Regions from separate parts of the Actimicrobium sp. CCC2.4 genome, predicted to be linked through region 1. Evidence: predicted binding sites of a transcription regulator. Region 1 holds the regulator's gene; the other holds the start of a gene.
The links. The regulator LexA, encoded in region 1, represses DNA repair genes until DNA is damaged. The targets are predictions, from matches to a motif close to ACTGTATNNNNATACAGT.
Positions count from the first base shown of each region.

Region 1 (7,455 bases):
CGATGAGCCCGCCAATCAGCGCATGCGATGACGAGGACGGAATGCCTTGATATGAAGTCACCAGGCTCCAGGCGATCGCACCAACCAGCGCACCAAAAACCACGTAATGGTCAACCACCGCGGGGTCGATAATGTCTTTTCCCACCGTACTTGCCACTTGTAACTGGAACACCAGTATCGCAACAAAATTGAACATCGCCGCCATGGCCACGGCTTGCTGCGGCTTCAGCACGCCGGTTGACACCACGGTCGCAATCGCATTGGCGGCGTCATTGAAGCCGTTCATGAAGCCGAACAGCAAGGCCAGTACGATCAGGAAGACAAGCGTATAGAGACTGATCTGGAGAGTGTGCATGCAGCCTTTTCTAGAAGCGAATCCTCACCGGAGCGCGGGCCCGGTCAGGCGTTTTCGAGGACGATACCTTCGATGATATTGGCGACGTCTTCGCATCGGTCGGTGACGGTCTCGAGGATCTCGTAGATCGCTTTGAGCTTGATCAGATTGCGCACGTCCGGTTCGTCGCGGAACAATTTCGACATGGCCGCGCGCATGACATGATCGGCATCCGATTCGAGCCGGTCGATCTCGGTACACAGGTCCATGATCTGTCGCGAGTTATCCATATTGGACAGCATGGCCACCGCAGCCTGGACTTTTTCGGCGCAGGTCAGGCACAGTTCGGCAAGCCGTTTGGCTTCCGGCGTGATGGCCTTGATGTCATACAACGAGATGGTCTGGGCAGCGTCTTCGAGCAGGTCGAGGATGTCATCCATGCGCGTGATCAGCTGGTGGATATCATCGCGATCGATCGGCGTGATGAAGGTCATGTGCAGCATTTCGATCGTGTTGTGCGTGACCTTGTCCGCCTCTTTTTCGATTGCCTCGATCGCATGCACGCGAATGTCGAGGTCATCAAAGTTGGTCATCAGGCCGACCATTTCGCGCGCCCCCTTGACGCACAAATCCGCGTGCTGGTTGAACAACTCAAAGAACTTGCCCTCCGTGGGCATCAGTCGTCCGAACATGGTCTGTCTCTCAAAATGGGATTAGTCGCCACCGTACAGCGGCGCGTTGCCGGTGTAATTGTCGAACTTGGTGTACTGCCCCTGGAAGGTCAGGCGGATGCTGCCGATCGGCCCGTTACGCTGCTTGCCGATGATGATTTCGGCGGTGCCCTTATCGGGAGAATCGGGATTGTAGACTTCGTCGCGATAAATAAACAGGATCACGTCGGCGTCCTGCTCGATGGCGCCGGATTCGCGCAGGTCGGACATCACCGGCCGTTTGTTGGGGCGCTGTTCGAGCGAACGGTTGAGCTGCGAGAGTGCAATCACCGGGCAATTCAATTCCTTGGCCAGGCCTTTCAGGCTCCGTGAAATCTCCGAAATTTCGGTGGCGCGGTTTTCACCGGCACTATTGCCCGACATCAGTTGCAGGTAATCGATGATGATCAGGCCGAGCTTGCCGCACTGGCGTGACAACCGCCGCGAACGGGCGCGCAGTTCGATCGAATTCAAGGCCGGCGTTTCGTCGATGTAGAGCTGGGCATCGTTCATTTTCTGGATCGCATGGGTCAGGCGCGGCCAGTCTTCATCGGCCAGTTTGCCGGTGCGCAAACGATGCTGGTCGAGGCGCCCGACCGAACCCAGCATCCGCATTGCCAGCTGGGTGCCCCCCATCTCCATCGAGAATACCGCCACCGGCAAGCCGGTATCGATCGCGACGTTCTCACCGATGTTGATCGAGAACGCGGTCTTGCCCATCGACGGGCGACCGGCGACGATGATCAGGTCGCCGGGTTGCAGGCCGGAGGTCATCTTGTCGAGGTCGGCAAAGCCGGTCGGTACGCCGGTGATGTCGCTTTGATTGTCGCGGTTGTAGAGCTCGTCGATGCGCTCGACGACCTGCGTGAGCAGCGGCTGGATTTCCTGGAAACCCTGTGCGCCGCGCGAGCCTTCTTCGGCAATCGCAAAAATCTTGGACTCGGCTTCGTCGAGCATCTGCTTGACTTCCTTGCCTTGCGGATTGAAGGCCTGGCCGGAGATTTCATCGGCCACGGTGATCAGCTTGCGCAGCACGCCGCGATCACGCACGATCTCGGCGTAGCGCCGGATATTGGCTGCCGACGGCGTGTTCTGCGCCAGCGCATTCAGATACGACAGACCACCGACTTCTTCTGCCTTGCCGGTGCTGGTGAGCGATTCGAATACCGTGATCACGTCGGCCGGTTTTGAGCCGTTGATCAGCTTGACGATGTGCTGGAAGATCAGCCGGTGGTCATAGCGATAGAAATCGTCCTGATGGACGAAGTCGGCAATCCGGTCCCAGGCCGCATTATCGAGCAGCAGGCCGCCGAGCACGGACTGCTCGGCCTCGATCGAATGGGGGGGAACACGTAATGCATCAAGCTGGATGTCAGGACGCGAGTCGGAGCGAAAATCAGGTCGGGAGTCAGACCGGGATTCGGAATTGGAGTCGGAGCGTTCACGTTTGTTCATGGACCGGATTATACCCGCTGGGATGCGCGTTCCCAGAATGCAATCATGCAATTTCTCCCTGAAAAAACGAGTGCGACGGACGTAAAAAAAGCCGGACGAATCCGGCTTTTTTTAAGGCAGAGCGCTCAATAATTAAGCGTGCTGACCCAGTACGGCGACAGTAACTTCGACCAGCACATCGGTATGCAAGGCAACCAGGATCGGGTGATCGCCAGTGGTCTTCAATGGGCCTGTTGGCAGGCGCACTTGCGCTTTCTCGACAGCGAAACCCTGCTTGGTCAACGCATCGGCGATGTCTGCATTGGTAACTGAACCAAACAGACGACCATCAACACCCGACTTTTGCGAAATTTGGACGGTCATGCCGGCCAGCTTTTCGCCATGCGCTTGGGCTTCGGCCAATTTCTCGGCAGCGATTTTTTCCAGTTCCGCGCGCTTGACTTCGAATTCAGCGACAGCGCTGGTGGTCGCACGACGCGCCATGCGCTGCGGGATCAGGAAGTTACGGGCATAACCGTCCTTGACCTTGACGACTTCGCCAAGATTGCCAAGGTTAACGACTTTTTCTAACAAAATGATTTGCATATTTTTCTCCGAATTGGGTAATTGACGTTTGCGTCAATTACGCGTGGTGCAGGTCGGTGTACGGCAGCAGCGCGAGGAAACGTGCGCGCTTGATTGCAGTGTCGACCTGGCGTTGATAGTGAGCACGGGTACCGGTCAGGCGGGCTGGCATGATCTTGCCGTTTTCCTGGACGAAATCCTTGAGCGTATCGACGTCTTTGTAGTCGACCTGTTCCACGTGTGCAGCGGTGAAGCGGCAGAATTTCTTACGCTTGAACAATGGATTCTGTTGTTTGCGTTTTTCTTTAAGCTTGAGCTTGTTCTTGTCGAATTTTTTACCGAATGCCATTTGAGGCTCCTGTATCTGAGGTTGGTTCGAAATCAATGATGTGAAACACGAGACTTTTACTGTTGCGGTTCTTGCGTGCCAGGAAACCGGTGAAGCGGAACATCGCGCCCAATCGGGCTTGATCAAAGCGGCCTGAAATTTCGCCTGCTGCAATGGCAGAAATCTCGAACTCGACTTGTCGTTCTACCCGGGCTTCGGTTTGCGTCGATGCGTGCTGCAATTTTGCGGACACGATCGGGATGCCAGCCGGTGTGTAGCGCATGAGTTCACGCTCGGCAATGCTGGCAACAAACTGAAGCTGGTTCACTCTTCCTGGTAACAATTACGCTGCAGGTGCCTCGGAACGATGGCTCTTGGCCGCATCTTCCTTTTGTACTGCCTTCATCATTGGCGAAGGAGCGGTTTCGGCTTTCTTCAACTTGACGGTCAGGTGACGCAGGACTGCATCATTGAATTTGAAACCGGTTTCGATTTCGACCAGGGTCTCGTTGTCGCATTCGATGTTCATGCAAACATAGTGTGCTTTGGCGAGCTTCTGGATCAGGTAAGCCATCTGACGACGACCCCAATCTTCAACGCGGTGGACAACGCCACTGTGGGCTGCAACGACAGCCTTGTAACGTTCGATCATGGCGGGCACTTGCTCGCTCTGATCCGGATGGACGATAAATACTATTTCATAATGACGCATGCAATCTCCTGTTGGACGGATTGAAAATAACGCCCACCCCGGCGTCAAGACGAGTGTGGGAAGAGGAAAGTCGGCAAGGATACCCGCAAAGCTGATAAAACTCAATGATTGCCCACCTTTGCTGTCGAATGGCTCCTGCAAGCCCTGTAATGGCTTGCATTTGACGGCTCACTGTATAAAACTACAGCCTGTTCATTCACACAGCAAAGCGCCAACACCATGATCAAACTTACCGCGCGGCAGGAACAAATCCTGAATCTCATTCGCGACGCGATCATCAATACCGGTTTTCCGCCGACGCGGGCCGAAATCGCCAGGGAACTGGGCTTTCGCTCGGTCAATGCCGCTGAAGAACATCTGCAGGCACTGGCCCGCAAAGGCGCCATCGAAATCTCCCCCGGCACGTCGCGCGGCATCCGGCTGATCAAGTCCGCCACCGAACTCGCGAACGAACGGGACAGCCGGCAGTTGGTGCTGCCCCACCCTGCGTTGATGCAATTGAGCTTGCCACTGATAGGCAGGGTTGCCGCAGGGTCGCCCATCCTGGCGCTGGAGCACGTTGAAGCGACTTATCAGGTTGATCCGTCCTTGTTCAGTGCCAAACCGGATTACCTGCTCAAGGTGCGCGGCATGTCGATGCGGGACGCCGGCATCATCGATGGCGACCTGCTTGCCGTCAAAAAATCCGACAATGCCCGCAACGGCCAGATCGTCGTTGCGCGCCTTGGCGACGACGTGACGGTCAAGCGGTATCACAAGTCGGATGACCTGATCGAACTGTTGCCCGAGAACGCTGACTTCAAACCGATACGCATCGATCCAGAGCGGGATGATTTTTCACTGGAGGGATTGGCTGTCGGCCTGCTGCGCAGTTGGAACTGAAGCCGGCTGCGCATCTCGTTCGTGCGCGGATCAATGCTAGGCATCCACCTTAGGTAGATAACGGTGGTGCCCCGGCAGCGATAGCGTGATCAATATTCTTTGTACGGCAGAAACTTGCCGCTCAACACGACATTGACGCGATCTCCTTTGGGGTCGGCTTCACGCTGAATATCCATCTTGAAATCGATCGCGCTCATGATGCCGTCGCCGAACTCTTCATGGATTAATTCTTTAATGGTGCTGCCGTAAATGCTGACGATCTCGTACCAGCGATAAATCAGCGGATCGGTCGGAACGGCGGTAGGCAGTGATCCTTTGTAAGGCACGATCTGCAACCAGGCGGTTTCTTCGTCGGTCAGATCAAACAGGTCTTTTGCGATGGCCGCCTGCGCAGCACTGAAAGTCATCTGGCCAAGCATGGCCGCGGTCGTCCATTCCTTGCTATTGCCGACTTTTTCTGCGATGCCGCTCCAGGTCATGTGCTGACGCACTTTGGCAGATAAAATTTTCAGGGTGACTTGGTGACGATCCATTAGGTGTTCTCCGGGGTGAAATGACCAGCTCCACCGAGCAAGCACCATGCCATCCAAACGAACACCAGTTGCTCATGGATCGCCCCATTATCGTTATCAGAAACCGGCGAGACGCCGCTTTTCGTCAACCTTGATGCTCGCAACGGCCGATATTGGTGCGCTCTGCCGGGCACGAAACAGCCAGAAGTGTTGCCAGTCATCGCCAGGGCGGGCACCGTCCCAGATCGGCTCCCAGAGCGACGGGTCGACCTCCTTGCTGCCACTGGTCGCATACCCTTGCATCAGTAAGACATCGCACGTGGCACCGGGAAGAATTTCACGCCGTATCGTGATGCGATGGGCGACATAGTCGAGCATGGCCCGCTCGCTTTCTCCCATGCCGACGCTGGCCACACACCCGGTCGATGATGGCCACGGAATAGCCGAAAACACTTGCTGATAACTTTTCCCGTAGTCCAGCCACGGCATCCATAGCGTAGTCAGCAGCGCCCATGTCAGCGTCAGTCCGGTGAGCCAACTGGTCAGGCCCTTGGCCGGGTGCCGGGCGAACAGGCGTTGTGCATACCAGGCCGCGCCCGTCAGAGACAGAGCCAGTGCAAACGTCGGCAGGTCAAACTCTGGAATAAAATCTGCTGGCAAGACCCGCAGCAGCCAAGGCCAGGACGGCGGCGCGCCGGTCATCATCATGATGACCCAGCCCAGCCAGATCACGCCGGCAAGCAGCGCGAACAGCCACTGGCTACTTTTTACCCAGAGCCGTTCCAGTAGATGGGGGACGAACGACACCGATGGCGCTGCCAGAATGGACAGCGGAACCAGCAGCGGCAATGCATACACTGCACGCACTGACTCCGACACCGACAGCACCAACATCATCACCAGTGTAGCGACCAATCCGTATTGCATCGCCGGATGAATCAACGCAATCTGCCTCTGCCGCCAAAGCGCATACAGCGCCAATGGCAATGAGGGAAACGCAAACCAGGGCAGCGTCTGCAGCCAAAATCCCTTTGGATGTTCTGTTCCCATATGCACCACCGAGAATCCGAAAAAACGCCCGAAGTTGTTTTCCCAGAACCAGACCATGAACATGGCGGGCGAACGGAGATACAGCAGGAACGGCCAGACCAGCAGCATCGGCAAGGATGTCGCCAGCGCAATTATCAGTCCGCGAAAATAAGGCCACGTGCGCCACTCGGCAAAACATACCGGCAACATCAATGCGGTGATGCCAATGACGGCAGGCCCGATCACCCCTTTCGACAGAAAACTGATCCCGACACCAACGCCAAGCAGCAACCCCCCCGCCCTCATCGTCGTCAATACCCGCGAAAATCCCCAGGCCGACAGCGCAAATCCGGCCAGCAACGGAACGTCGGGCATCATCATGTGCGTTTGCGTCAGGGTGCCCAGGCAGCCGAGCAACAGCAAGGGAGCATAGCGCCCGCTTCCGCTACCCCACCATGCGCGGGTTGCCGCCGCAATGGACCAGGCGGTAATCGCCATGAACAGTCCGGAGGCCATGCGCGCGGCATCCGGTTGATCCATCCAGCCGCCGAATATATACACGCACGCACCAGCGACCCAGTAATACAAGGGCGGCTTTTCCATGAACGGTTCACCGGCAATAGTGGGGATGAGCCAGTTACCGGTTTCCAGCATCGTGTGGATCACACCAAAGACATAGGCTTCGTCGGCCTTCCAGGGATCGTGACCGGTCAGTCCGAAAAAAATGAACACGATGATCAGCAACGCGTAGGGCAGCACACCGGCGAGCTCCAGATCAGCTACTCCCGGATACGCCCCGGTAGTGGCACGGGTATCCATGGGCAACAAAGGCGGAATGGATCGGCGAAGAAAAGTGAAAGGCATCGGGAATTTCGCAATGATGAAAATAATATGTTGCCGCGTAAAAACACGCGGGACTTTACCAAGTT
Region 1 covers NZ_CP133777.1:2,198,655-2,206,109, reverse strand. Annotated here, with positions in the region: gene RHM62_RS10335 (inorganic phosphate transporter) at 1-355, opposite strand, end outside; gene RHM62_RS10330 (DUF47 domain-containing protein) at 400-1,026, opposite strand; gene RHM62_RS10325 (replicative DNA helicase) at 1,048-2,499, opposite strand; gene rplI (50S ribosomal protein L9) at 2,632-3,084, opposite strand; gene rpsR (30S ribosomal protein S18) at 3,122-3,412, opposite strand; gene priB (primosomal replication protein N) at 3,399-3,719, opposite strand; gene rpsF (30S ribosomal protein S6) at 3,735-4,103, opposite strand; gene lexA (transcriptional repressor LexA) at 4,323-4,985, shown strand; gene cynS (cyanase) at 5,075-5,518, opposite strand; gene RHM62_RS10290 (ArnT family glycosyltransferase) at 5,615-7,345, opposite strand.

Region 2 (7,455 bases), 170 kb from region 1:
CGTGCCGGTAGGCATCCCGGAAACTCGGTTTGCTGGCCACCGTCTCGCTGCGTGCATTGTAGGTCCGGCGTGCCAGCGTGCTGTCAGCCCAGTGCGGTACCAGACCGAACAGTGCCAGGTCCGCTGTGCGCCGGCGGGCGGCTATGTCCGTGGCGTCACCGTCTCGCCGGATGATCGGAGCCAGCGACCCCGGATAGGCTTCTGCCGGGTCGGTGCTGAGAGGCAGCGTGACGCCGAAATAATCCTCGAGGTCGGCACGGGTGGGGGGCTGGTAGTTGGCGCACATGGACGGAAGCGTACCTGTTTTCGGAGGGCGTTGCCGCCACCCGTGACAGCGGCTACGATCCGCGCTGCCTGCTCAGCGGCATGCTGCTTGCCGGGAAAGACGCCGGAATCCGGTCTGTCCCGCTAATTCGCCCTGCCCACCTGTATCTCGCTCCAGCGGTGCCTTTTATTCAATGAGTTGGGCTCCCGGCCAGCTTTCCGACGTACACAGCGTGCGTACCAGATCCAGGGTCAGACGACCGACAGCCTGTGACGCTGATGAAGCCGGGATGAGACCCGATCCGCACAGTGCGAGTGTGCGCTCCAATGTCGGGCTACTTATCAGGGTTGCCACTAGTAGCCCCGCATCAATTTCTTGTTTGAAGGGCATCAGCGGCAAAAGAGTTCGCCCAAGGCCAGCGAGCAAGGTGGTACGCAAAATACTGATGGAACTGATGTCAGCGAAGACTGGCGGGGAGGCCAATCCCGCCTTCATGGCGGCGCCTTCAATCAGGGGACGCAAACCATGTGGATGCGCCGGAAGGATCAACGGCATGGCCAGCGCCTGCTTGAGCGTGATGCTGGACCTGGCTTTTCGGACTTCTTGAGAAGGTTCAATCAAATACATCTGCTCACGCATAAAAGGCACGGAAGTAAATTCCGACAACTGCCCATCGTCAAACAGTACCGACAGGTGGATTTGCCCGGTGCGCAACTGCTTGATCAGATTGCCGGTCAGTTCTTCCGTCAGCTCGAGCTGAATTTTTGGAAACTGCCGGTGAACCTCTCGCAGCAGCGGCAAAGCCAGCGCATTGGACACGCTGTGTGGGAGCCCGAACACCACTTTGCCCGAAGGCTCATCTCCCCCGCTGCGGGCACTGGCGATGGCCTCCTCGGTCTGACGCAATATCGATACGGCATACGGAAAAAATCGCGCACCGGCATCGGTAAGCTCTACCCCTCTGCGCGACCGATGAAACAGGCCTATACCGAGTTCAGCCTCGAGTTGTGCGATTTGGTGACTCAACGCCGACTGGGCCACAAACACCTTTTCTGCTGCCTTTGAAAAAGAGCGGCAGTCAGCAATTGCAACGAAGTATTTAAGTTGTCGAAGTTCCATCAGTGCGCACCATTGAGAAACAGCCATTTTATCTGTTCTATCTGGAATCAAGATCCATGAATACCGAAATCATATTAGACAGATATTTGCTGAACAGCTCTAATAGCACTACCAACTCTGCTGACGAGCACTTGCCAGCTACCCGCCAGTAAGCATCTGCCTACCAGGCACCAAGCCGCAACAGAGACACTTTTTACCGAAAGTGTTACGGTTGGTTGTGGCCTAAAAAACCGCATGAATGTGCGGCCTGCAATCGGACGGCGACGTCTTGCGCCAAGGCTGCAGCTCGATTCCTTGCTGTGAAAGTCCGGTTTAAAAAAGGCGACTTTTAGGAAGCAGGTTCTCCCTGCATACATCGACTGCTAGGAACCGCTTGAAGTTGATCCGCTGAGTGTCAGGTTTCCTGTACTGCTGACAGCAGATTTTGGCAAGATCTGGCTCCCGGGCAATGCCGGCATCCCGTCCGGACGGTCAATTCGCCCTGACCACCGGAATCTCGCTCCAGCTCGTCGTATAATTCGGCGTCTTCCGCTCGCGCTTCATGGCCCAGTCGTTGAGGATGCCGGCGGCGGCCACGCTCACCGCACCCTTGCCGAAGCGCTGGTTCAAGCCGTCCAGCGTGCGCATCATCGCTTCCGATTTATCGCCATCACCGAAGGTGGAAAACAGCGATTGCTGCTGCACGGACGCGCTGGAAATACCCTGCAGGATCACGCCCGCTTTTTTGTAGTAGTAGCCTGGCCGGTAGATCTGCTCCAGACCAAACAGTGCCGCACGGATCAGCAAGCGGGTGTCGCAAGACGCATTCGGCAGCGGCACCACGACCGCGTTGCTGTATTGCCGGTCCGATGCCTTGAACGAATTGGTCTGGACGAAGACCTGGATCGCTTCGCACACCGAACCCTGCAGGCGTAATTTTTCGGCGGCGCGGGTCATGTAGCTGGCGACCGACTCTCCGAGTTCGTCGATGGTGAGCACCGGCTGGCCAAACGAGCGCGAGGCGATAATCTGCTTTTTCGTGGGCGCGACGTCTTCGAGCGCCAGGCAGGACAGGCCGTTGAGCTCGTTGACGGTACGCTCGACCACTACCCCGAAGCGCGAGCGGATCCACGCCGGCGAGGCGTCGCGCAGCTGGGCCACCGTCTCGATGCCGGCGGCCTGCAATTGTGCTGACAACCGCCTGCCGATACCCCACACCTCCCCTGCTTCGATGGTTGAAAAAATGCCGTCTTGCTCGTGCGGCGACAGCGCGGTCAGATCGCAGACGCTGTCGAAGGCCGGCCGTTTCTTGGCGATGTGGTTGGCCAGTTTCGCCAACGTCTTGCTGTGGCCGATACCCACGCACACCGGCACCCCGACCCACTGCTTGACCCGCTGGCGGATGGACTGGCCCATGGCCGTCGGCGTCCCCCAGACACCTTCAAGGCCGTTGAGCCCGAGGAAGGATTCGTCGATGCTGTACACCTCCACATCGGGACTGTAATCGCGCAGGACCGTCATGATCCGCTGGCTCATGTCGCCGTACAGGGTGTAATTGCTACTCAGGGCAATGATCCCGTGCTGCTTCGCCAGGTCCTTGAGCTTGAACCAGGGCTCTCCCATGGCGACCTTCAAGGCCTTTGACTCCGCCGATCTTGCCACCACGCAACCATCATTATTGGAAAGAATGACGACCGGCTTGCCCTCCAGCGACGGGTTGAATACCCGCTCGCAGCTAACGTAACAGTTGTTGACGTCGACCAGTGCAAAGACCGTCTTCGTTACCGACACGGGATCCACGGTCATGCGTCGAACCGGCACACCACACCGACGACGACACCCCAGATTTCCAGCGTTTCGCCGTCCCCGAACTGAATCGGTGCATACCGGGGATTCTCGGCGCGCAGTTCAATGACACCGGCGCGCTTGTGCAAGCGCTTGATCGTGTAATCGGCATTGACGACGGCTAGCACGATGCTGCGATGCTTCGACGTTAGGGAGCGGTCGACCACGACCATATCGCCATCAAAAATACGCGCCCCGACCATGCTGTCGCCCTGCACCCGAAAATAGAACGTCGCCGTCTTGTTGCGCACCAAGTACTGATTCAGGTCGAGGCCTTTTTCCAGGTACTCCTCGGCCGGCGACGGAAATCCGGCTGAGATGCGTTGTCCGTAGAGGGGGCGCGGGCATACCGGCGTCAGGGCACTGGCCGGCACCAGACACGCGGGCACCGCCGTGGCGTGTGCGGCATCCGGCAGAGGAAGGAGAGGAAGAAAGGACATCGCATATTTCCGTTCATATACTGTGTTTATGTACAGTATATGCGAGCGGCAAGGATGATGGGGTGTTTTATGGGGCACCTGTTCTTTACCGGAAAGGCCGCGATCGACCCCTCCTGTTCCCCGCAAGAGTACGGCGGGCCACCAGAGTGCGACGCGCTGCCCGTCGGGGCTACCGGACCACAAGAGATCAGCTGCCAGGATCGGCCTCGTCACGGAGCGCCAACACCTGCCTGCGCCCATCCCGTCCTACCTGTTCAGCGGTATTCCGCCGGCGGCGCTGCGGCAAGCGTATCTGGCTGCGCCGGTCACCGAGAATGGTCAGCAAGTCCTCGATCGACATCTCGCAAAAGTCGCTCATTCTGATCAGCATCCCGGCCGTCAGCGGAATGCGTCGGCGACGCAGCATCGAGATATCGGCCGCCGTGACTTCCAGCCGTTGCGCCAGAGCCGCGTCGGATGCAGCGCCTAGCAGGAATTGCAGGAATTGCAGGAAGTTGAGCAGGTTTGCCGGATCGTAAGATCTGGCATGAACGGTAGCGGTACGCAAGGGTTGTTGAACCATGATCGGGTAGCGGGATGTCGGAGAAAAAGAAAGAATGTGTCACCGACAGTGTGTGCTTGTCGGTTACCACTGTCCCGCGCGTGTCTGCGGCAGCGCACTTGTGCTGGTCATTAACCAGCAATGCTGGCTTTCAGGCAACAACGCGAGCTGCGCCTACCGAGACGGGGCCGCAGACTCCCTGGTGCAGAACACAATTGTCCGCATCACATGCAAAGGCAGGCTCGATATCCGTGATTGTCACGTAAAATAAACGCTGATGCACTTTTTTGGAAAGGCAAACTGATGTCAGCCCAAGACGATGAACAGGACCTGCCGGCCGTACCGGCCAGGCGGCGCGGCCGACCCCCTGCCGGGAGAAAGGCGATGACATCCGCTGAACGACAGCAATGGCGGCGGATCCGGCAGGCGGAAGTGGTTGCGACGATGGACACCGACGCGTGGACCGAGGCGCATTGCCTGTCCATCCTCAATGGCTTGCGCTGGCGCGGGGGGGCGATGGACAAGGCCGCCTGGCAGCGATTGGGAAAACTGCGGGGATTTACGTGATTGTCACGCTTATACCATAACGGATCAATAGGCCCGTCGTATTGATGGCGCGGCCATTTGACGACGTAGAGACTGTACTGGAAGAGCGCTGACAGCAACGACCGCCATGACTCATTATCGATCTTCCGATGAGGGCACCAGACAATATCGTCGTTTAGCTTGCTGTTTCTCATTCTCGACAAGACCTTCATTCGGCCAGGTCAATTTCGCGACCAGTTCTTCGCGCCAGGCAATAGCCATCAACAAGGCATCCGCTTCGGTGTACTTGTTTAAAGAAAACAGCTTACAACGGGGTTGCGTCGCCCTCTTGCCATTCTTGCCCGGGGTCAGACAAATACTGGCAATGATGCACGATTGCTGCTTGTGGAAAGCACGCACCGGAGCGCTTTTTCATTCATGAGAAGCAGCATCTTGTCGCGCCAGGCAATGGCCATCCTGACGCAGCGTGAACAGGTCTATGCCGCTGCGAAAATGCACACCCCTGAACTTGCGCAGATGCCGAAATTTATTTCGTATAACTACGCAATCAAAACAATATTCAACCCACACGACGTAAAAAGTTAGCGTACATGCTTGAAATATATTGCGTAGGTTGCGCAATTTAGCAGATTCTCATCAAAAAGGCCCGTTGGGAGCGAAGCTACACTTTAACGACATATAGATCGGCTGAACGGTGTTCCGGCATCATTTTTAGACACTTTGAGTCACCTTCAAAGCCGCATAGAGCGCCGAATATCTTGGCGAGACAGTAGTCACCTACGCGAAACACCGTAGAGCCGTCGATGACTTTGTCCATCAAATGATCTTTGACCGATAAGATATGTCAGGCGGCGTGCCATGTCCAACTCGATTCGACCATACGGATTAACGTGGTGGTAGATTAGCGGCGTGAGGCCACGCCAATCATCCACCGTCATCCGATCGCGCCACGCAGGTTCCGCCAGCACTTACTGGATGAACAGAGTATTGACATACACAAGACTGACTTGCAACAAATGAAGCGACAAGACGGCCAGTTCTTGATCTTCTACGCGGTTGGTGGCGAACTCGCCGCGCTCGCCGTAGAAAATGAAATTGTTGGCGCTATTCCAGTTTTCCACTACGTTCAAGCCCTCATGGATTTCCCACCGCAGCGATTCTTCGTGCAAATTACGGCACAGAAAAATCGTCTTGATCGCTTTGCCCAGTTCGGCCAGTGCCTGATAAGTCGGGTGTATCGTATTGGCGCGGGTAAAGCGGCGCAGGATCGCTTCCGGCTCGACGGTTCCCAGGCGCAGAGTCGCGTTTGCCTGTCCCTTGTGCGATCTTGTGTTCCACGTGCGACCTCCACGCCGAGATTGATTCGAGGGACTGCCAGTACGAGACCGTTATGCCAAATCCCGAACTGTCGAGTGTGCTTTCAACTCCAAGATAGCCCGGCTGCTGGGCAGCCAGTTCAATCATTCGATCACCCATTGCGCTGTAACCTCTATCATCCGCAGCCCTAAGTGACGAGAAGATGACCGCGTTCGCGCACCCGGTCAACGGTGACGGCGTGGGATGGGTCAGATTGCATTGCGTCATGGCTTCTCGCAATCGCCTCAACCACGGTTTCACCTTCGCGCAGGCCGTACAGCTCGCGGGCGTTGGTCGTGATGATGAAGTGGGGAATTTCTACACTCGCGCCATCATCGTCCAGGAATGCTGGCTCTTCCGGTGCCTGGTCATCGATCTGGTTGTCTCTGTTGCTCATTACCCCACCTCTGAAATCAGTCGAGCGGCTTGCTGCTTGATCGAGGCGATATCGTGTTGCTTGGGCTGCGGCCCGCCTGTCACCTGACAATTCAACATAACGCAGGCGTTAGTCATCGCTTGAATAAGATCCACGACTTCACGGCGAGGACGGCGCACCTTGCCTTGAGTCTGCGCCTCGGCCACCGCCAGCATGTCATGCAAGACCTCGGCGTACTGTTTGACTCGTTCACTCGTGATAACGGTATTCATGGCTATTTCTCCTGGCGTCAATCGAAAACAGACTTAGGGTTTAAATCACTGTTGCTGCCGGCGCTGGGCGATATGCTCGCACTGTGTTCACGCTCTTCGGTGCCGACCGCTGCCTTGTTGACGGAGGTCGATACCTCATCGCTTGCGCTACTTAGGCTATCGCCCTCAAATGCCGGCTCCTGGTTGTCTCTGGCCTTTATCGCCGTCGCGATCTTACCGCCAGTGGTTTCGCTGATGCGATCCATCGCGGTACCCTTCATCGAGCTAACTTTAGCCTTAGCAACATCCCACGATCCTTGCGCTAGGTTCCCGGCCGTTCCTGCCGCCACCCTGCCAGCCTTAGCCGCTACTCCCGCCGCGTAAGAACCGCCTGATTTGACTTCATCGGGTGCGCCGTCTGACGAACTACCGCCCATTGATGGAGCCGAGCCGCCGCCAGAATCGCCCATCGCCGAAGCTAGGGCGCTACCGCCCCCGCGGTCGCCACCAGAACCACCGCCAGCACCACCAGCCGCGCTCATCAGATCGCCCATGCCGAGGCTGCTACCACTTCCGCTCTCCGACGCGCTTGCCTTGGAGAAGGCCGCCATGATCGCCTGTGCACCACCTGCAATACTCTGCACTCCGCCCATCATGGCGGCACCGGCCATACTTGCGGCACCGGTCGCCATGCCAGTCGCTCCCATCGCTGCGCCGGCAATTGCTCCTGCTCCGAA
Region 2 covers NZ_CP133777.1:2,025,385-2,032,839, reverse strand. Annotated here, with positions in the region: gene RHM62_RS09520 (SOS response-associated peptidase) at 1-286, opposite strand, end outside; gene RHM62_RS09515 (LysR family transcriptional regulator) at 452-1,411, opposite strand; gene RHM62_RS09510 (Y-family DNA polymerase) at 1,856-3,169, opposite strand; gene RHM62_RS09505 (translesion error-prone DNA polymerase V autoproteolytic subunit) at 3,166-3,648, opposite strand; gene RHM62_RS09500 (hypothetical protein) at 3,836-4,210, opposite strand; gene RHM62_RS09495 (hypothetical protein) at 4,574-4,756, shown strand; gene RHM62_RS09490 (hypothetical protein) at 4,871-5,134, opposite strand; gene RHM62_RS09485 (hypothetical protein) at 5,153-5,320, shown strand; partial or broken gene RHM62_RS09480 (Tn3 family transposase) at 5,509-6,039, opposite strand; gene RHM62_RS19045 (hypothetical protein) at 6,240-6,488, opposite strand; gene RHM62_RS09470 (hypothetical protein) at 6,488-6,739, opposite strand; gene trbL (P-type conjugative transfer protein TrbL) at 6,757-7,455, opposite strand, start outside.
Region 2: a site for LexA is predicted at 3,668-3,685, ahead of RHM62_RS09505 (translesion error-prone DNA polymerase V autoproteolytic subunit). Genes of this name have one in related genera too.